Regions from separate parts of the Pantoea osteomyelitidis genome, predicted to be linked through region 3. Evidence: predicted binding sites of a transcription regulator. Region 3 holds the regulator's gene; each other region holds the start of a gene.
The links. The regulator PurR, encoded in region 3, represses purine synthesis genes. The targets are predictions, from matches to a motif close to CANGCAAACGTTTGCNTG.

Region 1 (8,173 bases), 150 kb from region 3:
GCAACAGGTAGAGCAGGCGTCGGAGCGCGCGGCGCGTCTGCACCGCGGCGAAGAAGGGGAACTGCGCATTGGCTTTACCTCCTCTGCGCCTTTTATCGGTCTGGTCTCAGACGCGCTTTACCATTTCCGTCTGCGCTGGCCCGCTGTGCATATCAGAATGCAGGAGATCAATACCCGGCAGCAGCTGGCGCCGCTGCACGAGGGCCGACTCGATCTGGGCATAATGCGTAACACGCCTTTACCCGCTGATTTACGCTATCAGCTCCTGCTGCGTGAACCGCTCTGCGCTGTGGTGCACTGGGCGCATCCGCTGGCCGACGCCGAACAGATCTCCATCCGCGCCCTTGCCAGCGAACCTTTTGTCTTTTTCGATCCGCAGGGCGGTACGGCGCTTTACAGCGAGATCCTCGCGCTGCTGCACCGTTATCAGATACAGCCCTATATCACGCAGGAAGTGGGCGAAGCGATGACCATCCTTGGACTGGTAGCAACCGGACTCGGCGTATCGATCCTGCCAGCCTCGTTTCGTCATGCGCGGCTCAGCGATGTGGTCTGGCTGCCGTTGCAGGAGGCAGATGCGCTGTCAGAGGTGTGGATGGTTTGGTCTGTGGCACGGGAACCCGGCGCGCAGATGGCGAATATGATGCGTTTGCTGTTAAGGGATGCGGAAGAAAAATAAGAATAATCTGCTAAAAATCATTTGTTTATGTGCTTTGAATCACAATTCGACGCAAATTATTAACTGAACCTGCAAAACTGTTCCAACATAGCCAGTGTTTATTTTGTGGCTCGAAAATATTATGGAGCAGGTCGTGAATCCGGACATTCAGCCTGGTCATATCGACCAGATCAAACAGGCCAATGCAGGCGCTATTTATCGATTGATCGATCAACATGGCCCGATTTCACGCATTGAACTCTCTAAACTCGCCCAGTTGGCGCCAGCCAGCATTACCAAAATTGTGCGTGAAATGCTGGATGCTCACCTGGTGCAGGAAACAGCGTATCAGGATCCCGGCAGTCGGGGCCGTCCCGCTATCGGCCTGACGCTGGATACGTTTTCCTGGCACTACCTCGCGATTCGTATCCGCCACGGCAATATTACGCTAACGCTGCGCGATCTCAGCAGTCGGGCGCTGGCAGAAGAAACGCAGCCGCTGCCGCCCGAAGCGGAAACACCACTGCTGGAGTGGCTGGTGACGCACATCGACAATTTTTTTATCCGCCATCAGCACAAGCTGGAGCGCCTTACCGCCATCGCGATTACCCTGCCGGGTTTGATCAATGCGGCCACGGGCGTGGTACATCGTATGCCCGGTTATCATATCCAGCAGATGCCGCTGGGCGCCACTCTGGAGCAGCGCACCGGCCTGCCGGTATTTGTTCAGCACGATATTTCCGCCTGGACGCTGGCCGAATCGCTGTTCGGCGCCTCGCGCGGCGCGCAGGATGTGATTCAGATTGTGATTGATGACACGGTGGGCGCCGGCATTATCAGCGCGGGTCAGCTGCTGCATAAGAGCGGACGGACGCTGGTGGAAGTGGGTCATACCCAGATCGATCCCTACGGTCAGCAGTGTTACTGCGGCAATCATGGCTGTCTGGAAACAGTTGCCAGCACCGGCAGCCTGCTCGGTCTTGCGGCGCAACGTCTGCCGACGCAGCCGGGCAGCGTGCTTCATCAACAGCCGATCAGCATTGAAAACCTGTGCCAGGCCGCGATGTCAGGCGACCAACTGGCGCGGGATGTCATTGCCAGCGTGGGTCATCATGTCGGGCGCATACTGTCGATGATGGTGAATATTTTCAATCCCCAACATATTCTTATCGGTTCACCCCTGAACCAGGCGGCGGAAGTGCTGTTCCCGGCGGTCAATGCCACCATTCGTCAGCAGGCGCTGCCAGCTTACAGCAAAGAGATTACCCTGGAACCAACCGGCTTTAGCGATCCTGGTACGCTCTGCGCCGCCGCGCTGGTTAAAGATGCGCTTTACAGCGGCTCTCTGCTGATCAAGCTTCTTCAGGGGTAAGTGCGCCTGAACTTGCGCTAACGCAAGCTCTGGCCCGTTGCCTTCACTTAGAATCCCTTCTTCATCGCGTAATCGCGTCTAAAGGAGGAGAAGGGTGAACACACTATTTGTTACCGGCACCGATAGCGCCGCAGGAAAAACCGTGGTTTCCCGCGCGTTATTGCAATGTTTTGCCAGGGCGAATTTCAGTTCCGTCGGTTATAAACCGGTGGCGAAATGCGCTATCCACACGGATGCGGGCCTGCGTAATAAAGATGCGTTGCTGTTGCAGTCCGCCTCAACCCTGTCATTACCGTACGAAGCCATTAACCCCGTCGCGCTGGAAGATGATGAAATCAGCACCAGTAAAGCTGTGCCGGTCGATTATCAGCGTCTGAGCACAGGACTAAAACAGCTGCGCGCTCAGGCCGCCAGAGTCATTGTGGAAGGCACGGGAGGCTGGCGCTGCCTGATGAACGACCTCTGTCCGCTTTCCGACTGGGTAGTGAAAGAGCAGCTACCGGTGATTATGGTGGTAGGGATCAAGCAGGGATGCGTCAGCCATGCGTTACTGACGGCACAGGCAATTGTTAACGATGGTCTGCCGCTGGCGGGCTGGGTCGCTAACCGTATCAACCCTGGCCTGGCGCACTACGCGGAGATCATTCAGGTGCTGCGTGCAAAGATCGATGCGCCGCTGCTGGGAGAATTGCCTTATCTTCCCCGCGCTGAACAGCGCGATCTTAGTCATTACCTCGATTTATCGTTGCTGGGCGGCGGCAGAAAGTTGCACTCAGAAAGTGCGAAACAGGCGCGCTGATGAAACAAAGTGCGGCAAATCGATCTTACATGAACCCATCGTTGCAAAACGCCCGGAATAAACGGGCACGTTTACCTGTTTTAATTCAATAAATTACAGATTTTTGCTTCTCGGCGTGCGCGTCTGGCGCAAAATATGCATTAGCTCTGCTGATAATTATTTTGCCGGAGCACCATTATGTCGCAATCGCATGAGAAGGGTCTGCTGTACGGGCTGGAAGCGCGTATCGCCCCTGCGCCCGCATTTTTTGCCGCTCTGCAGCATGTGCTGGCCAGCGTGGTAGGCATTATTACCCCGCCGCTGATTATTGGTTCGGTGCTGGGCCTGCAGGCCTGGATCCCTTATCTGATAAGCATGTCTTTATTGGTTTCCGGCCTGGGCACCTTTATCCAGGCGCGGCGCTTCGCCGGTATCGGCGCCGGTATGATCTGTCTGCAGGGCACCAGCTTTGCTTTTCTCGGCGTGATTCTTTCCGGCGGTCTGATCGTGAAAGGGCGCGGCGGCTCGCCGGAAGAGATCATGGCGATGATTTTTGGCTGTAACCTTGTGGCGGCGCTGATCCCCATCCTTATCAGCCGCTGCGTGGGGCAGCTGCGAAAAATCCTGACGCCGGTTGTCACCGGTACGGTGATTGCGCTGATTGGCATCAGCCTGATCAAAGTCAGCATTACCGACTGGGCGGGCGGCCATAGCGCGAGCGATTTCGGCGCGCCGCATCATCTGGCGCTCGGTGCGTTGACGCTGCTGGTGATTGTGGCGCTGAACCGATCGCGTAATCGCTGGTTGCGCCTGGTGGCGGTGATGATGGGTATTGCGGTTGGCTGCCTCGCCGCCGCGCTGACCGGCAACCTGCATCTGAAACCCACGGCCAGCGCCAGCTGGCTGGTGCTACCGGGCTTTTTCCATTTCGGCTTTAACTTTGACTGGACCATCTTTGTTCCTGTCGCGCTGGTTTCAGTGATCGCGGTAATCGAAGCCGTCGGGGATCTCACTGCCAACTGCCTGCTGTCACAGCAGCCGATTATCGGCGAGACGTTCCAGCGACGTCTGCAGGGCGGCATTCTGGCCGATGGCGTCAGCTGCATTCTGGCGGCGGTTTTCTCTTCCTTTCCCAATACCACCTTTGCGCAGAACAATGGCGTTATCCAGATGACCGGCGTCGCCAGCCGTTACGTCGGCATGGTGATCGGCGTCATGCTGGCGCTGCTCGGTCTGTTTCCTGGCGTTGGCGCGGTGCTGCAACAGATTCCGCCGCCGGTGCTGGGCGGCGCTACCCTGGTGATGTTTGGCAGCGTGGTTGCGGCGGGAATCCGCGTGATGACGCAAACGCCGCTGGGCCGTCGTGAAATGTTGATTGTCGCCGTGGCCTTTGGGCTTGGACTGGGCATTGAGGCGGTGCCGGAGGTGCTGAAATCATTCCCGACGATCGTCTCCAACCTGTTTGGCCATGCAGTTACCACCGGCGGCATCGCGGCGATCGTGCTGAATATGGTGCTGCCAGGGGAAGAGGAGCCGGAAGCGCTGCCTGAAGGTGAAAGGGCGGGCAGCTAAGAAAAATGTGCTCTCCCGCACGGGAGAGCACGGGCCGTCAGGGATTCAGACGGCGACGGGTGCGCCCGGAACTGAGGTAATCGGCAATATAATCCTGCGAAATTTCCCCGCTGTAACGCCCCTCTTCATCGACGATTGGCATCCAGACCAGGTTATGTTCATAGAGCTTGGAAAGCACCACGCGCAGGTTTTCTTCCGCTTTGCCGGTGACGGTAAAGGTGTGCAGCATCTCCTCGCAGCGTCCGGTGGCGTTACGCGCTTCGCGACGTTTCACAAAGCCCAGCGGCTTGCCGTCGTTGTCCACCACGGTGATGGAGCGCATATCGTTGTCATCCATCATTGCGAAGGCTTCCGGTAATGGTGTGGCGCGCTTCACAGTGATGGTCGGCTGCTGCTCCGTCACGTCGCCCGCCTGCACCAGCAGCAGACGTTTCAGGGTGCGGTCCTGACCAACAAAGGAGCCGACAAACTCATTGGCCGGTTTCGCCAACAGCTCATCCGGGCTGGCGCACTGCACAATTTTGCCCTGACCAAATACCGCGATGCGATCGCCGAGCTTCAGCGCCTCGTCGATGTCGTGGCTCACCAGCATCACGGTTTTTTTCAGCTGGCGCTGCATATCGAGAAACTCGTTCTGAATCACTTCACGGTTAATCGGATCAACCGCGCCGAAAGGTTCATCCATCAACAGTACCGGCGGATCCGCCGCCAGCGCGCGGATAACCCCGATACGCTGCTGCTGACCGCCAGACATCTCGCGCGGATAGCGATGCAGAAATTTTTTCGCATCCAGCGCCACCATGCTCATCAGTTCCGTCGCGCGTTCCTGGCAGCGCTTTTTATCCCAGCCCAGCATGCGCGGCACCACGGTGATGTTCTCTTCAATGGTCATGTTGGGAAACAGGCCGATCTGCTGAATCACATAGCCGATATTGCGGCGCAGCGTCACGGTATCCTGGGTACTGGTATCTTCACCGTTGATATAGATTTTGCCCGAGGAGGGAGCGATCAGACGGTTAATCATCTTCAGAGTGGTGGTTTTGCCACAGCCGGAGGGGCCGAGCAGCACGCACATTTCGCCTTCCGGCACCTCAAGACTGACGTTATCTACGGCGTTAACGCTGCTGCCGTTTTTCTGGGTAAAAGTTTTTGTCAGGTTTTCCAGTTTAATCATTATCGAATCCCTCGGGGAGTCAGCGCCGACTGCAGGCGGTGCAGCAGCCAGTCAAGAATAATAGCCAGCAAGCAGATCATCAGCGCCCCGGCAATCAACATGCGCACATCGCTGCCGCTGATGCCATCCAGCAGCAACAGGCCGAGTCCGCCCGCGCCAATCACTGCCGCGATAGCCATCACGCCGACGTTCATCACCACCGCAGTGCGAATACCGCCAAAAATTACCGGCAGCGCCATGGGAATCTCTACCCAGCGCAGGCGCTGCCAGAAGGTCATACCGATACCGCGCCCCGCCTCGCGCAGACCCGGCGGCAGATTTTCCAGCGCGGTATGGGTATTCCGTACGATGGGCAGCAGCGAGTAGAGGAACACGGCAGTAATCGCCGGCAGGGCGCCGATGCCTTCACCGATCAGAGAAAAAAGCGGGATCATCAGGCCGAACAGGGCGATAGTCGGGATGGTCAGCACCACGGTGGCGATGCCCAATACCGGCGTCGCCAGCCACTTGAAACGCACAATCAAAATACCAAGCGGCACGCCGATCAAAATGGCGCAGCCCACCGCGACCAGCACCAGCCAGGTGTGCTGCCAGCTCAGCGTCAGCAGGTAATGCCAGTTGTTCAGGATGTAATGAATCGTATCCATGGCGTCTCCTTACAGCATCTTTTTCGAATTGAGGAAATCACGCGCCACCTGTTGCGGAGACTGATGATCGATATCGACGCGCTTGTTCATTTCGGTGATTGTCTCGTCGGTAATCAGCGCGGAGAGCTGATTCAGCGCCGCGTCCAGGCCGGGATGGCTGGCGAGCACGTCCTGACGTACCACTGGCGTGACGTTGTAACTTGGGAAGAAGTGCTTATCATCTTCCAGCACCTTCAGATCGAAGCCCTTAACGCGACCATCAGTGGTATAAATCAGCCCGGCATCCACAAAGCCGTCACGCACCGCGTTATAGACCAGACCAGGGTCCATCTGGCGGATTTGCGGCCTGTCGAGCGGCATGTTGTAAGCTTTTTGCAGCGGCTTCATGCCGTCGGAACGCCCGGCGAACTCCAGATCCAGCCCCAGCTTCCAGTTATGATCCGGATCGCTCTGGCGAATCTGTTCCAGTTTCGTCACCAGCTGCGACAGGGTGTTGATGCCTTCTTTCTCCGCACGGCTACGCTGCATGGCAAAAGCATAGGTATTGTTCATCGGGGCGGGATTGAGCCAGACCAGGCCCAGCTTCGCATCCAGGTTTTTTACCGTGTCGTAAGCCTGCTGCGATGACATGGGCTTACTGATGTGGTTGAAAATAATCAGCGAGGTGCCGGTATATTCCCAGGTCATATCGATCTGCTTATTAATCATCGCATTGCGGCTGATGGTGGTGGCGATATTGGTTTTTGGGATCACCTGAAATCCTTTTTTCTCCAGCCAGAGCACGGTGAGCGCAGAAAGAATGTGCTGCTCGGTAAAGCTTTTGGTCGCCATCATAATGGGTTCGGCAGCATTTGCCGCCTGGCTCAGGGCGAGGGAGGCGGTGAGAGCGAGCGCGGTCTGTTTCAACCAGCGCGCGACCCGATTGTTTGTCGTCATAGTCAACTCCTGAGGATTATGCCGCGTGCGGGCTGAGATAACGTCCCAATGCCGCCAGCAGCATATCCAGAATCAGGGCGAACAGCGCAGTGGCCGCCGCACCCAGAATCAGGGTCGGGAAATCGTTCAGATAGATGCCGGGAAAAATCAGTTCGCCGTAGCTGCTGGCGCCGATCAGAAAGGCCAGCGGCGCGGTGCCGACATTGATTGCGGTAGCGATACGCACCCCAGCCAGAATCACCGGCAGCGCGTTAGGTAGCTCCACCTGACGCAGCCGCTGAAATTTTGTCATGCCGATGCCGTTGGCAGCTTCAATCAGCGAGGCGGGTACGGCGCTCAGCCCGGAGTAAGTGTTGCGTACAATGGGCAGCAGCGAGGCGAGGAACAGGGCGATCAGCGCCGGACGGTCGCCAATGCCAATGACCACCATGGCCAGCGCCAGTACCGCCAGCGGCGGCAGCGTATTACCCACGTTGAAAATCTGCATCACATACTCGGCCCAGCGGCGGGCGAAAGGGCGGCTAAGCAGGACGCCGCTGGGAATGCCGACCAGCAGGGCAAAGAACATTGAGCAGAAAACCAGAAACATATGCTGCTGACCGAGGTACAGCAAATCAACCTTGCGCGCCTGAACGGTATCCCATCCGATACCCCAGATCAGCAGCCCCACGATAACGACGATGGACAAAACGGCCAGCCCGGCACGCTTAGCCAGCGTAGAATTTTGCATGAAATGACTCTCCCGGAGATGTCGTTGAGACCTGTATATTTCGTCTCTTGTTATGCCTGAAGGTGACAGGACGACAAAAGCGACTAAGGTGTGTGCCGCTTCCAATACCGTGACTGCCGTGAATTGCAGATAAAATTGCTACTTTTCAGCGCTTTTCCAGTGAAAACTGAGAAAGTTGCCCAAAACCTATAGCAGCGCTACGCTAAAAATGCCAGTTTTTGGCGGTAAATTCGGAATCTCTGAACCCGGTTGAACAGCGGCTTAAGCCGCATCAGAACTGGAAACAGGCAAAAAGAGAAAAAATAG
Region 2 (8,173 bases), on a different contig from region 3:
TATTTTCAGACGCCGGTCGGCGATGTGATGGCCAATATTCCGATTATCGGCGAGCTGTTCTCCGGCCCCGCCTTCGGCATCGGCATTCTCGCGGCGGGCGTGATCCTCGCTATTATGATCATCCCTTATATCGCTTCGGTGATGCGCGATGTTTTCGAACAGACGCCGGTGATGATGAAAGAGTCGGCCTATGGCATCGGCTGCACCACCTGGGAAGTGATCTGGCGCATCGTGCTGCCCTTTACCAAAAACGGGGTGATTGGCGGCGTAATGCTGGGGCTGGGTCGCGCGCTGGGTGAAACCATGGCGGTGACCTTTATCATCGGTAATACCTACCAGCTCGATAACGCCTCGCTGTTTATGCCGGGCAACAGCATTACCTCGGCGCTGGCGAACGAATTTGCCGAAGCGGAATCGGGCGTTCATGTGGCGGCGCTGATGGAGCTGGGGCTGATCCTGTTTGTGATTACTTTTATCGTGCTGGCGATTTCCAAGCTGATGATTCTGCGCCTGGCGAAAAGTGAAGGAGCGCGTTCATGACGACGATAGAAATGCAGGCGCGTGCTGAATTGCAGGCGTCACGCCGTAAAATGCAATCCTGGCGCAGCGTCAAGAACAAAATTGCCCTGACGCTGTCGCTGCTGACCATGGCGTTTGGCCTGTTCTGGCTGGTCTGGATCCTCTATACCACGCTGGCGCGCGGCATCGATGGTTTGTCGCTGTCGCTGTTTACCGAATCGACGCCGCCGCCGAATACCGCGGGCGGCGGGCTGGCGAATGCGCTGGCGGGCAGCGGACTGCTTATTGTTTGGTCAACGGTGATTGGCACCCCGCTGGGCATTATGGCTGGCATCTATCTGGCTGAATATGGCCGTAAATCCTGGCTGGCCGAGGTGATTCGTTTTATTAACGATATCCTGCTGTCAGCACCGTCAATTGTGGTCGGTCTGTTTGTCTACACCCTGGTGGTAGCGAAAATGCAGCACTTTTCCGGCTGGGCGGGCGTGATTGCGCTGGCGCTGTTGCAGGTGCCGATCGTCATCCGTACCACCGAAAACATGCTGCGTCTGGTGCCGGATAGCATGCGCGAAGCGGCCTATGCGCTGGGCACGCCGAAGTGGAAGATGATTTCCGCCATTACGCTGAAAGCTTCCGTGTCGGGCATTATCACCGGCGTGCTGCTGGCTATTGCCCGTATTGCCGGCGAAACCGCCCCGCTGCTGTTTACGTCGCTCTCGAATCAGTTCTGGAGCACCGACATGATGCAGCCGCTGGCGAACCTGCCGGTCACCATCTTCAAATTCGCTATGAGTCCTTTTGCCGAGTGGCAGAGCCTGGCCTGGGCGGGCGTGTTGATTATTACCCTGTGCGTGCTGCTGCTGAATATTGTAGCGCGCGTGATTTTCGCCAAAGGCAAACACTAATTTATTTCCGGCGCGGCCAGTGGCGGCGCTGCACAAGAGAGATGAGCAATGAGTATGGTAAATTCAACTCCCGGAAAAATTCAGGTTCGTGATTTGAACTTCTATTACGGGAAATTCCATGCCCTGAAAAACATCAACCTGGAGATTGCCAAAAACCAGGTGACGGCATTTATCGGACCTTCCGGCTGCGGCAAATCGACGCTGCTGCGTACCTTCAACAAAATGTATAACCTCTACCCCGATCAGCGTGCTGAAGGGGAGATTTTGTTGGATGGTGATAATATTCTGGCTTCTCATCAGGATATCGCCCTGCTGCGCGCCCGCGTCGGCATGGTGTTTCAGAAGCCGACGCCGTTTCCGATGTCGATTTATGACAACATCGCCTTTGGCGTACGCCTGTTTGAAAAGCTTTCCCGCGCCGATATGGACGAACGCGTGCAGTGGGCGTTGACCAAAGCGGCCCTGTGGACAGAGACCAAAGACAAGCTGCACCAGAGCGGTTACAGCCTTTCCGGCGGCCAGCAGCAGCGTCTTTGCATTGCGCGCGGCATCGCTATCCGCCCGGAAGTATTGCTGCTTGATGAGCCTTGCTCTGCCCTCGACCCGATCTCCACCGGTCGCATCGAAGAGCTGATCACCGAGCTGAAGCAGGACTACACCGTGGTGATTGTGACGCACAATATGCAGCAGGCGGCGCGCTGTTCCGATCATACCGCCTTTATGTATCTGGGCGAGTTAATCGAATACAGCGACACGGATACGCTGTTCACCAAGCCGCACCAGAAACAGACTGAAGATTACATCACCGGCCGTTACGGCTGATTTGACGGGAGAGACACATGGATAACCTGAATCTGAATAAACACATCTCCGGTCAGTTCAACGCTGAGCTGGAACATATCCGCACCCAGGTGATGATCATGGGTGGGCTGGTGGAGCAGCAGCTCACCGACGCGATTACCGCCATGCACAATATGGATGGCGAACTGGCGCAGCGCGTGATCGACGGCGACCAGAAGGTCAACATGATGGAAGTGGAGATTGATGAGTCATGCGTACGCATCATCGCCAAGCGCCAGCCTACCGCCAGCGATTTACGTCTGGTGATGGCGATCATCAAAACCATTTCTGAGCTGGAGCGTATCGGCGACGTAGCGGAGAAGATCAGCCGCACCGCGCTGGAGAAGTTTGGTCAGCAGCATCAGCCGTTGCTGGTGAGCCTTGAGTCGCTGGGCCGCCACACCGTACAAATGCTGCATGATGTGCTGGATGCTTTTGCCCGCATGGATCTCAACGCGGCGATCGAGATTTATCGCGAAGATAAGAAAGTCGATCAGGAGTATGAGGGTATTGTCCGTCAGCTGATGACTTACATGATGGAAGATCCGCGCACCATTCCCAGCGTGTTGACTGCGCTGTTTTGCGCGCGCGCCATCGAGCGTATCGGTGACCGCTGCCAGAACATCTGCGAAATCATCTTCTATTTCGTTAAGGGTCAGGATTTCCGTCACGTTGGCGGCGATAAGCTGGATCAGCTGCTGGCGGGAGAAGATGGCGGCAGCAAGCCCGCCTGATGCTGGTTTTGCCGTGATCCTGTTAACGCAGAATCACGGCTCTACCTGATGATTGCTGTCTGGATTGTCCGACACCCCCTCTTTATACTTGACGCACTTTTCTCGTATCAGGTGCTGATCGATGTCAATTTCTACAAGCAGCAAGCGGAGCGTGACGCCTGGCAGAGCCATGTTGGCGGCCATCAGCGGCTACGCCATGGATGGTTTCGATCTGCTCATCCTCGGCTTTATGCTGCCTGCCATCAGCCTGTCACTGGCGCTTGATCCCGCGCAGGCCGGATCGCTGGTTACCTGGACATTGATTGGCGCGGTAGTGGGCGGCATCGTCTTTGGACATCTCAGCGATCGTTTTGGCCGTATTCGCGTGTTGACCATCACCATCTTGATGTTTTCTGTCTTTACCGGCCTCTGCGCTGTGGCGCAGGGGTATTGGGATCTACTGGCTTACCGGACACTGGCGGGCGTAGGGCTTGGCGGTGAATTTGGTATTGGTATGGCATTGATTGCCGAAGCCTGGCCAGTGGAAAAGCGCAATCGTGCATCGGCCTGGGTAGGAATCGGCTGGCAGCTCGGCGTGCTGCTGGCGGCCTTTATTACGCCGCCGCTGCTGAATATGATTGGCTGGCGCGGCATGTTTTTGGTTGGCTTGATGCCTGCCATCGTCTCTTTCTTCATTCGTCGCAGCATGGGCGAACCGGAAGGCTATACGCGACAGGTACGTCATGTTCCCCTACTTTCGTTCCCGGCGCGCCTGAAGCTTCTGTTCCGCGATCGCGCCACCAGTAAAGCGAGCCTCGGGATTCTCATTCTCTGTTCGGTGCAAAACTTTGGCTATTACGGATTGATGATCTGGATGCCTGGCTATCTGTCGTCCAGCTTTGGCTTCAGCCTGACGAAATCTGGCCTCTGGACAGCCGTGACGGTTGTGGGCATGACCTTTGGCATCGGGCTGTTTGGCGTGCTGGCCGATCGCTTTGCCCGCTGGAAAATTTTCCTGATCTATCAGTTCGGGGCCGTGGTGATGGTAATCATCTACGCGCAGCTCCGCGATCCCACAGTGATGCTGTTTACCGGCGCGCTGATGGGAATGTTTGTGAACGGTATGATTGGCGGCTACGGTGCGCTGATCTCTGATACTTTTCCGCCGCAGGCGCGGGCTACCGCGCAAAACGTATTGTTTAACCTGGGGCGCGGCGTCGGGGGATTCGGTCCGCTGGTTATCGGTCTGCTGGCAGCAAAACTCTCTTTCGTTGCGGCGATTACGCTGTTAGCGCTGATCTATTTGCTGGATATTGTCGCTACGCTGTTCCTGCTACCAAAGAAGCAGAGCAAAGAAGATACATTGGGCGCGATCGGCTAGAAAGGGAAACCGCAGAAGCTTTCCCTTTCCGGCGGCAAACAGCACGCTTCAGGCAATAGCCCAGCCTCGCTCGCGCCACAGCGCGGGCAGCTGCGCCATATCATCGAAGCGGGTTACCAGAGGGTGTTCGATAGGCGGATTATGCGTATCGGCGCAGTAGTAGAAAACCGGAATACCGGCGGCGATGCCCGCGCGCGCGCCTGCTTCAGAATCATCAATCAAAACGCAGTGCTCAATGGAAACCTGCATCTTTTCCGCGGCGTGATACATCAGCGCCGGATCGGGTTTCCAGCGCGCAATATCATAGCCGCTGAATAACCGGTCATCAAAAAAGCTCAGCATTTTCGTCAGGCCCAGCGAGTGCTGCATCTTCTTCACCGTGCCGTTGGAAACCACGCACATCGGCACTTTTACCTGCTCCAGCAGCGTTTTTGCGCCCTTAATGGGTTGCAAATGAAGATCAAACAGACGGGCCACCTCCTGGCGGTAGGCGCTTTCCACTTCCTGTTGCGGTAAGTCAGCCTGATGCGTCTCGCCTACGTCGTCTATGATGTCGTACAGCTTCACGCCTTTATATTTTTCAAACATTTCCTGCAGCGAGCATTCGATACCATAAAGGGCGAAGGTATTGACGTAAGCCTGGGTGCAGAGCATTTCGCTGTCTACCAGCGTGCCGTCGCAATCAAAAAACAGACATTTCACGGTCATCAGACGCAATCCTGTTGGTTATGGGCTTTACCACACTGTAACGCAATACACGTGGAATGCGACCCCGGCAACCGATGGCGAAAAATCAGTGTGCAGCAGGCGCAAAATCTATAGGATACGCGGCGATAAGTTTTTCTTTTGGATAGATGTCATGAGTAAACAGGCCCTTTTACAGCGTGTGTTCAGGCTACAGGAACACGGCACGACGGTGCGGACAGAGGTGATTGCAGGCTTCACCACTTTTCTCACCATGGTCTATATCGTTTTCGTTAACCCGCAGATTCTGGGCGCGGCCGGTATGGATACCCAGGCGGTATTTGTCACTACCTGCCTGATCGCCGCCTTCGGCAGTATCCTGATGGGACTGGTTGCCAATCTGCCGGTCGCTTTAGCGCCGGCGATGGGGCTGAATGCCTTTTTCGCCTTCGTAGTGGTAGGGGCGATGGGCTATTCCTGGCAGGTCGGTATGGGCGCCATCTTTTGGGGAGCGCTCGGTCTGTTAATCCTGACGCTGTTGCGCGTGCGCTACTGGATGATCGCCAATATTCCGCTCAGCCTGCGTGTGGGTATTACTGCGGGTATTGGTCTGTTTATCGCGATGATGGGATTGAAAAATGCCGGCATCATCGTGCCCAATGCCGATACGCTGGTCTCTGTGGGCGATCTCACCTCGCACAGCGTGCTGTTGGGGGCGCTGGGTTTCTTTATTATCGCCGTTTTGGCCTCGCGCAATATACATGCTGCGGTACTGGTATCGATTGTGGTGACGACCGCGATTGGCCTGCTACTGGGCGACGTAAAGTTCACCGGGGTCTTTTCTGCACCGCCATCGATCACGGCGGTTGTGGGTCAGGTGGATTTGAAAGGCGCGCTGAATATCGGCATGGCGGGTGTGATTTTCTCCTTTATGCTGGTTAACCTGTTCGACTCCTCTGGCACCCTGATTGGCGTGACCGATAAAGCGGGCCTGACGGATGAGAAAGGCACCTTCCCGCGCATGCAGCAGGCGCTCTACGTTGACAGCATCAGCTCGGTAACCGGCGCACTGGTCGGCACCTCTTCCGTCACCGCCTATATTGAAAGCTCTTCCGGCGTGGCGATTGGCGGACGCACCGGCCTGATGGCGGTGGTCACCGGCATTCTGTTCCTGCTGGTGATCTTCCTCTCGCCGCTGGCGGCGATGGTGCCGGGCTATGCGGCGGCTGGCGCATTGATTTACGTTGGCGTCCTGATGACCGCCAGCCTGTCACGCGTATGCTGGGACGATCTGACCGAAGCGGTGCCCGCCTTCGTGACGGCGGCCATGATGCCGTTCAGCTTCTCCATTACCGAAGGCATTGCGCTGGGCTTTATTGCTTATTGCGTGATGAAGCTGGGCACCGGCCGCTGGCGTGAAATCAGCCCGTGCGTTGTGGTGGTTGCGCTACTCTTCGTGCTCAAAATTGCCTTTGTTGACGCACACTGATTAACAATCGGGCGGGCCGTCATCGGCTCGCCTGATAATTAATAGTCGACTTCCTGCGGCATAGCGCGCTCGCCTGGCAAGCTGGTCAGCCTTAAGGTGCGTGGACCCATGTTCGGCTTATTCAGCTCCAGCTCGCGCAGTACCTTCCATTCATGATAGCGATCGATTTCCCAGAGATGCAGACGCTCGGTAGCGGGCGATAAGGCACATGACCAGACTAATGTCGGTTCGGTATCGCATATTGCCTGGATATCGGAATAACGCGTCGAGCGCAGGCGCCCCCAGGCGGGATGCAAACGCAGTGAATTTTCATCGTTTTCCGTTTCACCGATCAGCTTGCAAACGCTCTGACGCAGCGTCCAAATCTGCGTAACGGCTTCCATAAAGTCCTGCTGCGCGTTGATCCAGGTTTTTTCTGCGGAAGAGAGTCCCTGCAACAAATTTTCTTGTGTCTGACGGCTGTGGGCGCGCACGATTTCCATATCCAGCCCGGCGCGCTCGCCTTCTTCAGCCAGCAGGACGCCCACCATGTTGCCTGCATAGGCGATATTGAAGTCGGGCAGCTCGGGATCGGCAAAACAGGGACGTCCGCTGGCGCTGGTAATGAGGGCGGGCAAGGTAGTAATGCCATATACCCGACGCAGCAGTTCAGCCAGCATCAGGCGTGCAGCAATAAAACGATCGCGGCGTTTATCGCTAAGCTGCCGGGCGCTGTCCACTACCTCCTGAGGCAGAGTCAAATCCCCGGCCAGCATCTCCGGGTTACACATCCATCGTACAAAATGACTGGCCATCTTTTCACTCCGGAAAATGAGAGGCAAACACACAACAGCAGCATTGTAAGAATTTTCTTGGCGTTTTGCATTCAGATTTAATTTATAACGCTTTCTTAAAATTTAATGCCATGCTTACAGGGTTAGAAAATCCTTTCCTGCCATGAGATAAGTGCGTAACCTTTCTGAATTATACTTCTCCGGCTGCGACAGCATTATTAAAAAGTAATAAAATTCAAAAATCTGCCCGGAAAATTATCATTCATTTGCCGGGCAAGTTTGCTAAATATCAACCTTCAGTGGTGAGGTAAAAGGCTTGAAGGAATTAATAATCTTTACGTAGTGCTTACGTTGATATTCTGTAAATTCATTAGTGGTATTAAGTGTAAAAACAATGATGTGATTGCTGTTCGGATTAGTTATTTTATGGTAGGGAAGCTGGATAATCGACTGTACCTGCCTGTTCCATTCGCCCTCATAGAGATATTTATTAGCAACCTGAATCACCGGTAATTTCAGGGGGCCGATTTCATTTTTCAGCATTTTCCCTTCCATCTCAAAGGCAGGCAGCCTGTCGCGCAGCGCATCCATCTCTTGTTCACAATATTGTTCGGCTGTTTGCTCATCGTCCAGAAAAGCACGATTGATGACGATGTTGTATTCTTTTTGGTCTGGATCGCGATACCTTAAAATATTGACACTTTCCTCCAGTGCGGGCGCATCAGTTATAAAGGTCCCTTCATAAAGGGTATAAGTTAAATTTTTTATACTCATACGAAACTACTCTTCTGCTTTTATAGTGTTTAAGGTAAAGGTCTTATTTCAACGCGTCGGTTGAGCTTCCGGCCATCTTCAGTGAAGTTTGTCGC
Region 3 (8,173 bases):
CGGCAGAGATGGTCACACCGTGAACCTTCACGCCGTAGTTGCGCGCGGCGAACTCTGCCAGACCGCCCCAGCCGCAGCCGATATCGAGCAGCGACATGCCGGGCTTCAGTTCCAGCTTGCGGCAGATCATGTCGAGTTTCGCTTCCTGAGCCTGCTGGAGGGTTTCCGCCTCTTTCCAGTAGCCGCAGGAGTACTGCATAAAAGGATCCAGCATCAGCGCAAAGAGATCGTTGCCTAAATCGTAATGCTCTTTGCCCACTATCCAGGCGCGCTTTTTCGATTGCAGGTTGGTTAAACGTGCGGCGGCAATACGTAACGTATCTTTAAAATGGTGGGGAAGTTGCTCATCAAGCTTATGCTTCAGCACCCGATAAAAAAACATATCGAGTCTTTCACATTCCCACCAGCCATCCATATAACTTTCGCCGAGGCCGAGCGAGCCTTCCTGCAATACACGCTTAAAAAAATCGGGATTTTTGACCTGAATATCCCAGGGACGTGTGCCGTTTACTTCGATATCCGCCTTTTCCAGCATTTCATGGGCGATGCGATACCAATGGTTTTCTTCAAGGCTCACTTCTTCTATACACGATGAACTCATAGCTTCTCCATCACCTGTCCGATCGATCTGAACCTGAGAAATAGAATAGTCAATTTCTCCAGGGTTGTGAGAAAACTCACGGAAAATCCGTGCGCTTGATATCCGACGTTTTACAGAGGATTGAATTTGAATAAAAAGGTCTGGCACAACAGGGGAGAATATCGTGCAGACGCCATCCCACGACAAAGTCGTCTAAAACGAAAAAATTATGTTATTGATTTATTGCATATTTATTGACGGGAATGAGTATATTCTCACTCCCGTCAATATTCAACGATTTATTGTTAGTTTGCTAATTAGATGCTTTTTGCCTTGCCTGATGATTATCCTGGCAGGCGGAAGATAATGAGGCAACATCAGATTGTGCGCCGCCATGACGCTGCCAGAAGTAACCGGCCAGCGCCAGCAGAATGGTGGTCGCCATAACCACAGTGGTGATCTGCAAAGGCTGCGTTAATCCGGCCGAGACGACGAGGCTCGCCAGAAAGCAGAGACCCAGCTGTAACATATTTTGCAGCGCTGCGGCCTTACCTGTTGCCTGCGGAAAAGGCAGCAGCGCGCTGGAGACCACGATCGGATAGATAGCGCCGTTTGCCAGCGCCATGCCGCAGAAGGGCAACAGCAAAGCCACCAGCCCGCCCTGGCCGCTCAGCGCCACGGCAAAGATCGACAAAATGCTCAGGCTGTAGATCAGTAGTAGCCAGGGCAGCAGCTGACTGCCGGTAAGGCGACTCAGCAACGCGCGACAGCCGAATCCGCCAATCAGAAAAGCGATGGTCTGTGGAATATAGCTGAGGCCGATGTCGCCCGGTGAGAGCCCCGCCTCCGCCAGAATAAAGGGCGAACCGGTCAGCCAGGCGAAAAAGCTGGCAGAGCAGGCGGCATAAATCAGAACGTTGCCGCTGTAGACCGCGGAGCGGAGCAGGGTTAAAAAACCGGACTGCGGGGCAGTGACGGCGGATTCAGCGCGTTTTACCGGCAGGCGCAGCGTCGCGACAACCAATGCCAGCGTCAGCAGCAGCAAAGCCATAAAGATGGCGCGCCATGAAAAATGATTGAGCAGCCAGGCGCCCAGCAGCGGCGCCAGCGCCGGTGAAAGCGCAACCAGCGGCATAATAGTGGCAAACACTTTATTGGCATGCGCCTGCGGATAGCGATCAACTACCAGCGCCTGCCAGCTCACCGCTGCCGCGCAAACACCCACCGCCTGCAGAAAACGCAGCGCCAACATCAGTCGGGCGTCGGCGACCCATAGCATACCGCCACAGCCCAGCGCAAACAGCAGCAGGCCAGCCAGCAATACCGGCTTACGGCCAATGCGATCGGAAAGCGGTCCCCAGATCAGCTGGGCAAAGGCGAAACCGCCCAGGAACAGGCTCAGGCTGGCGCTGATCGTGCCGGGGACGGTGTTGAAATCGTGCTGCATTGCGCCGAAGGCGGGCAGATACATATCGGTTGCCAGAAAGCCGAGCATACTCAGCAAGGCGAGATAGAGCAGAAATCCTTTTGAAGTCAGCATGTGATTCTCGGTAAAGGTTAAACGCCGCAAAGTGTAAAAGGATGCGCTACTGCTTGTGAAACGTTAATATTTGCGGGTTGCTGTTAAAATTTTTGAAGAGAGCTTATGTGGTCTGAGTATGGTCTTGAGGTGGTGGATGCCGTGGCGCGTACCGGCAGCTTCAGCGCAGCGGCGCAGGAACTGCACCGCGTGCCTTCGGCCGTGAGCTATACGGTGCGCCAGCTGGAGAGCTGGTTGGCAGTACCGCTGTTTGAGCGGCAACACAGGGAGGTAGTACTGACCCCGGCTGGCGAGCATTTTGTGCGCGAAGGGCGCGCTGTTATCAAAAAAATGCTCGCCACGCGGCGGCAGTGTCAACAGCTGGCTAACGGCTGGCGCGGTCAGCTCAGCATCGCGATAGACTGCATAGTCAAGCCCGCCCGCACGCGCCAGCTGGTGAAGGATTTTTACCGTCACTTTCCCGATGTTGAACTGCTGATCAGCTATGAGGTATTTAACGGCGTCTGGGATGCGCTGGCTGACGGGCGTGTGGATGTGGCGATTGGCGCCACCCAGGCGATTCCGGTTGGCGGACGTTTCGCCTTTCGCGATATGGGAGCGCTTAACTGGCGCTGCGTGGTGAAAAGCGGCCATCCGCTGACGCAACTGGCGCAGATTGAGGATGAGGCGCTGCGCGCCTGGCCTTCGCTGGTGCTGGAAGATACATCGCGCGCGCTGCCGCGCCGCAATACCTGGACGCTGGACAATCAGCGGCGGCTGGTGGTGCCGGACTGGCAAACCGGACTGGCGTGCTTGCTGGACGGTCTGTGCGTGGCGATGGTGCCGGGGCATCTGGCACGGCCGCTGCTCAGGTCAGGAGAAATCACCGAGCTGACATTGCCCGTGCCTTTTCCGGAGAGTCCCTGCTGCGTCAGCTGGTCAGAACAGCGCGCATCACCCGCGCTCAGCTGGCTGTTAAGCTACCTGGGCGATGCGCAAACATTGAATCAGGAGTGGCTAAGCGAGATTTGAGGCGGCGCTTAGCGACGGTAATCCCGGAAGGGGCCATCCGCTACCGAACGGCGTTCGATCAGGGTCGGATTGACTTCAATCGTCTGAGGCTCTTCACGCTTGCTGGTAATGCGATCCAACAGCATCTCCAGCGCCTTCTCACCCAGCTGGGCTTTTGGCTGGTGCACAGTGGTCAGCGCGGGCGTAAAGTAACGCGCGTTGCGCACGTTGTCGTAGCCGATGACCGAAATATCCTGCGGTACGCGCAGCCCCAGCTCATCGGCGGCGCAAATCGCCCCCATCGCCATAATGTCGCCGCCGCAGAATATGGCGGTCGGACGCTGTTTCTGGCTCAGAATTTGCTGCATCGCCTGATAGCCTGATTCCGGCTCGAAGTCGCCCTGTACCGTCCATTCAGGGCGCAGCTGAATACCCGCTTCATTTAATGCCTTCACGAACCCGGCATGGCGTCCACCGCCGGTGTTGCGCTCCATCTGGCCGGGAATGGCGCCGATATCGCGGTGACCGCGCTCAATCAGATAACGACCGGCAAGGTAGCCGCCCTGAAAAGCGTTATCCAGCACGGTATCGGTGAAGTCACCGCGCGATTCACCCCAGTCCATTACCACCATGGGAATGTTGCGGTTCTCTTCCAGCATTTTCAGCAGGTCGTCGGGATATTCTGAGCACATTACCAGCAGCCCGTCGACGCGCTTTTGCGCCATCATCGACAGATAGGCGCGCTGCTTATGCAGGTCGTTGTGGGCGTTGCCCAGAATCAGGGTATAGCCGCGATCGAAGCAGTGATTCTCCACCGCCTCGATAATTTCCGCAAAGTAAGGCGCTTCACTGGAGGTAGCCAACAGACCCAGCGTTTTGGTGTGGTTCACTTTCAAACTACGCGCCACGGCGCTGGGCGAATAGTGCAGCTCTTTAATCGCGGTCCAAACGGCGTTGCGCGTCTCTTCAGCAACGAAACGCGTTTTATTGATGACGTGAGAAACGGTGGTGGTAGAAACACCCGCGCGTTTTGCCACATCCTTGATTGTTGCCATGAAAACGATACTCCCGGCTTATCGCAACCTACTGATAAGTATAATGTTAAACGTTTGCGTCCGCTAAAGGTATTTCACGCCTTTTTTGTCTGGTTTGTCGTCTGTGAAGTGACGTTCCGGCAGATAAAAACGCCATTTTAAATAGAGCGGACGGCATAGCGTTGCTGCTGTTGCGCAACGAAAGGGCGAATTCTAGCAAGGCTGAATCGATAAAACGAGATTTTTACCGGGCGCTATGAGAAAATGACAATAACCACACACTTTATAAGCGTAAAGGAGAGCAAATGAACACTGATTTAAGACTGGCGCTGACCACCACCGTGGCGGCATTGCTGATGATCGTGGCTTTCAGCTTCACCGCCATCATGCACTGAGCGTAAAAAAGCCGGGCAAGCCCGGCTTTTTCAGCGAATCGTTTTGGGGGTCATCACCCGACGGGCGCCGACATAGTGTCGCTGCCAGTAATCTTCGCCCAGCGCGCTGATTTGAATATCTTTACCGGTGCGCGGCGACTGAATGAATTTGCCATTCCCGAGATAGACGCCGACATGGTCGGCTGCGCCGCGATTGTTTATACGGAAAAACACCAGATCGCCTTTCTCCAGCGCCTCGCGTTTTACCGGCGCGGCATCGCGCAGATGATACATTTCATTGGCGGTGCGCGGGATCTTGAATTTTACCACATCCTTATAGGCGTACCACACCAGACCGCTACAGTCGAAACCGGTATGGGGTGAGGTGCCGCCCCATTGATAAGGTTTGCCCAACTGGCCCATCAGCTTATTCATCGCCGTTTCACGCGCTTTTTGATAGCGCAGACGGTGGGTTTTGCTCATTTTGATGGTGGTGAGATCGCCCGTGATAACCTGGTCCTGGCCCTGACGCTGGTGGCCATAGCGTTTACGGGATGTCGGCACGCTTTTTTTGTTTGCCGCGTGCAGCGTGGCGGTTTGAGTTTTTTTCGGCTTTTTTAGTGTCGACTTCACAACGGGCGAGAGGCGAGACTTTTTCGCCGTGGTTTTAACGGGACGACGTTTGCGCCGCTCATCGTCGCGCGCACTCTTTTTTTCCGCCTTGTGCAAACTGGCATTAACAGGTACCTGCGGCGAAGCCGAGGCCACATTAAAGAACAGCTGCGCAATAGCCAGTACAAAAAGCGTAATCAGTAAACGCATAGTCCGGTTACAGGTTCAGTGCACCACAGGAAAATCTGGCGCGAAAAAAGTTGGAATAATCTGATCCGCGATCAGAGCCGAAACAATTCTAATCCAGATTTTTTGCAAAAGGTAAGGTCTTTTTCGATTAATCTGTTAGCGTCTGCACATTGCAGTGAAAATAAACAATTTCAGACGGTTAACTCAACAAAACTATTGCTAATTATTAATCGAACGAGGCCGCGCTCCGCCAGCAAAAAATTATTTTCCGCAAATCCGCTTAACAAAGATGGCTGTTTGTCTTCACCCTGAGCAAAATGTCGTTTTCAGTGTAAGGGTGAAGTCGCTACAATAAACAAACACGAAGTGAGGAATTAAGGAAGGCAATTATGAGTACTGTTGAAAAAATCCAGCGCCAGATCGCAGAAAACCCGGTTCTGCTTTACATGAAAGGTTCACCGAAACTGCCAAGCTGCGGTTTCTCTGCGCAGGCGGTACAGGCTCTTTCTGCCTGTGGGGAACGCTTCGCTTACGTGGATATTTTGCAGAATCCCGATATTCGCGCCGAGCTGCCGAAATATGCTAACTGGCCAACCTTCCCGCAGCTGTGGGTTGACGGCGAACTGGTTGGCGGCTGCGACATCATCGTTGAGATGTTTCAGCGCGGTGAGCTGCAGCAGATTATCAAAGAAACCGCTGAGAAACATAAAGAAGCGGAATAAAATCAGGGCCGACATCATGTCGGCCTTTCTTTTTTGCGTCGCGTTACTGCGCGTTTTCGTCAGTTGACGCTTCTTCCATAAAGGGCAGCGGCCAGCCGCCCAAACGTTTCCAGCGGTTCACCAGTTCACAAAACAGCGTGGCGGTCTGCTCGGTGTCATAGAGCGCTGAGTGCGCCTGAGTGCTGTCAAATGCCATTCCTGCCGCCTTGCACGCTTTCGCCAGCACCGTCTGACCCAGCACCAGCCCGCTCAGCGCGGCGGTATCAAAAGTAGCGAAGGGATGAAACGGATTACGTTTCAGACCGGTACGCTCGGCAGCGGCCATCATAAAGTTGTGATCGAAGGTCGCATTGTGCGCCACCATAATGGCGCGATTGCAGCCGCTATCCTTCATTCCTTTACGCACCAGCTTAAAAATCGCGTGCAGCGCGTCATATTCACTGACCGCGCCGCGCAGCGGATTGCCTGGATCGATTCCGTTAAACGCCAGCGCTTCAGGATTTAAATTGGCGCCTTCAAAGGGTTCGACGTGAAAATGCAGCGTCTGGTCGTGATGCAGCCAGCCATCCCCATCCATTTTCAGCGTAACGGCCGCCACTTCCAGCAGCGCGTCGGTCTGTGCGTTGAAGCCGGCGGTTTCCACGTCGATAACCACGGGATAAAAACCACGGAAGCGTTGATGGAGGGCGTTCTGTTGATTCGATTCAGACATCAGGATCTCATTGGTGAAATAAGGCAGCGCGCATTATGGCAAAATTTAGCAGGCGGTGCAGCAGAGAAGCAGAGAAGGGCGTTTCAGCCTGCCGCATCGGGGCAGGCTGAAGCAGTGGCTTAGTTGCCCAGGCCGTGACCGGCGTGTTTGTTCTCGATCAGCTCGATTTTGTAACCATCCGGATCTTCAACAAACGCAATGATAGTGGAGCCGCCTTTTACCGGGCCCGCTTCACGCGTCACTTTACCGCCTGCGTTACGGATGCGATCGCAGGTGGCCGCGACATCATCCACGCCCAGCGCAACGTGACCATAGGCGTTGCCCATATCGTAACTTTCCACGCCCCAGTTATAGGTCAGTTCAATAACTGCGCCTTCGCTCTCTTCGGTATAACCCACAAAGGCGAGCGTATATTTATATTCGCTGTTTTCGCTCTGACGCAGCAGGCGCATGCCAAGAATCCGGGTATAAAAATCGATCGAACGTTGCAGGTCGCCGACGCGCAGCATGGTGTGAAGTAAACGCATAACATCCTCTTTTTATTAAAACGTCATCAGGGATGACACAAATGCTAATTATAGCGATGAATAACCGCAAAGAATAATCACTGCCGTAACAGGGCGTTACGGCAGAGAAACTTACAGCGTGGGGTAGTCGGTATAGCCTTCCGCACCACCGCCGTAAAAGCTTTCCGGGCGCTGCTCGTTCAGCGGCGCGTCCTGACGCAGACGTTCAACCAGATCGGGATTGGCGATAAAATTACGGCCAAAAGCCACCGCATCGATCAGACCACGGGCGATCAGGTCATCCGCTTTTTCGACGCTGTAGGCGCCAGCGCCGACAATGACGCCGGGGAAACGATCGCGCACTTTCTCACGGAACGCCTCGCTGTAGGGTTGGCCGCCAGCCCAGTCCGGCTCGGAGAGATGCAGGTAAGCCAGCTGGCGTTTTGCCAGCTCGCCAATGTACCAGAGCGCCGCTTCCTCTTCGTCAGGACCATTGCCGACATTCTGGAAAGTGCCGACAGGGGAGATACGGATGCCGATGCGATCCGCTGACCAGCCGGCAATCGCCGCATCCACCACTTCCAGCGCGAAGCGGCCACGTTTTTCAATGCTGCCGCCATATTCATCATCACGCTTATTGGCATCAGGCGACAGAAACTGATGCATCAGATAGCCGTGCGCCGAATGCAGCTCCAGCAGATCGAAATCCGCTTCGCGGGCGTTTACCGCAGCCTGACCAAAATCCGCCACGATCTGATGAATTTCCGCCACGCTCAGCGCGCGCGGATCGGAGGTATCTTCACGGTAAGTGTTGCCTTGCTCATCACGCAGCGAAGTGCGCGTACCGGCAGAAAGTGCGGTAGGAGCAACCGGCGCCAGGCCTTCCGGCTGCAGCGAACTGTGTGAAATACGGC

Region 1: the regulator PurR is predicted to act here: its motif matches at 2,890-2,907, upstream of ABU178_RS10215 (nucleobase:cation symporter-2 family protein).
Region 2: the regulator PurR is predicted to act here: its motif matches at 5,131-5,148, upstream of ABU178_RS18865 (NCS2 family permease).

Annotation. Positions count from the first base shown of each region.
Region 1 covers NZ_JBGFSN010000004.1:1,075,281-1,083,453, reverse strand. Annotated here, with positions in the region: gene ABU178_RS10230 (LysR family transcriptional regulator) at 1-679, shown strand, start outside; gene mlc (sugar metabolism global transcriptional regulator Mlc) at 813-2,030, shown strand; gene bioD (dethiobiotin synthase) at 2,125-2,829, shown strand; gene ABU178_RS10215 (nucleobase:cation symporter-2 family protein) at 3,007-4,380, shown strand; gene osmV (osmoprotectant ABC transporter ATP-binding protein OsmV) at 4,418-5,554, opposite strand; gene osmW (osmoprotectant ABC transporter permease OsmW) at 5,554-6,201, opposite strand; gene ABU178_RS10200 (glycine betaine ABC transporter substrate-binding protein) at 6,211-7,137, opposite strand; gene ABU178_RS10195 (ABC transporter permease) at 7,154-7,867, opposite strand.
Region 2 covers NZ_JBGFSN010000011.1:131,744-139,916, reverse strand. Annotated here, with positions in the region: gene pstC (phosphate ABC transporter permease PstC) at 1-540, shown strand, start outside; gene pstA (phosphate ABC transporter permease PstA) at 537-1,424, shown strand; gene pstB (phosphate ABC transporter ATP-binding protein PstB) at 1,473-2,246, shown strand; gene phoU (phosphate signaling complex protein PhoU) at 2,264-2,998, shown strand; gene ABU178_RS18875 (MFS transporter) at 3,120-4,358, shown strand; gene yieH (6-phosphogluconate phosphatase) at 4,407-5,066, opposite strand; gene ABU178_RS18865 (NCS2 family permease) at 5,218-6,531, shown strand; gene ABU178_RS18860 (4'-phosphopantetheinyl transferase family protein) at 6,570-7,325, opposite strand; gene ABU178_RS18855 (DcrB-related protein) at 7,587-8,078, opposite strand; gene ABU178_RS18850 (OmpA family protein) at 8,108-8,173, opposite strand, start outside.
Region 3 covers NZ_JBGFSN010000004.1:925,249-933,421, forward strand. Annotated here, with positions in the region: gene cfa (cyclopropane fatty acyl phospholipid synthase) at 1-601, opposite strand, end outside; gene punC (purine nucleoside transporter PunC) at 894-2,120, opposite strand; gene punR (DNA-binding transcriptional activator PunR) at 2,226-3,131, shown strand; gene purR (HTH-type transcriptional repressor PurR) at 3,140-4,165, opposite strand; gene cydH (cytochrome bd-I oxidase subunit CydH) at 4,450-4,539, shown strand; gene ABU178_RS09495 (C40 family peptidase) at 4,570-5,340, opposite strand; gene ABU178_RS09500 (Grx4 family monothiol glutaredoxin) at 5,706-6,041, shown strand; gene rnt (ribonuclease T) at 6,085-6,753, opposite strand; gene gloA (lactoylglutathione lyase) at 6,873-7,280, opposite strand; gene ABU178_RS09515 (alkene reductase) at 7,392-8,173, opposite strand, start outside.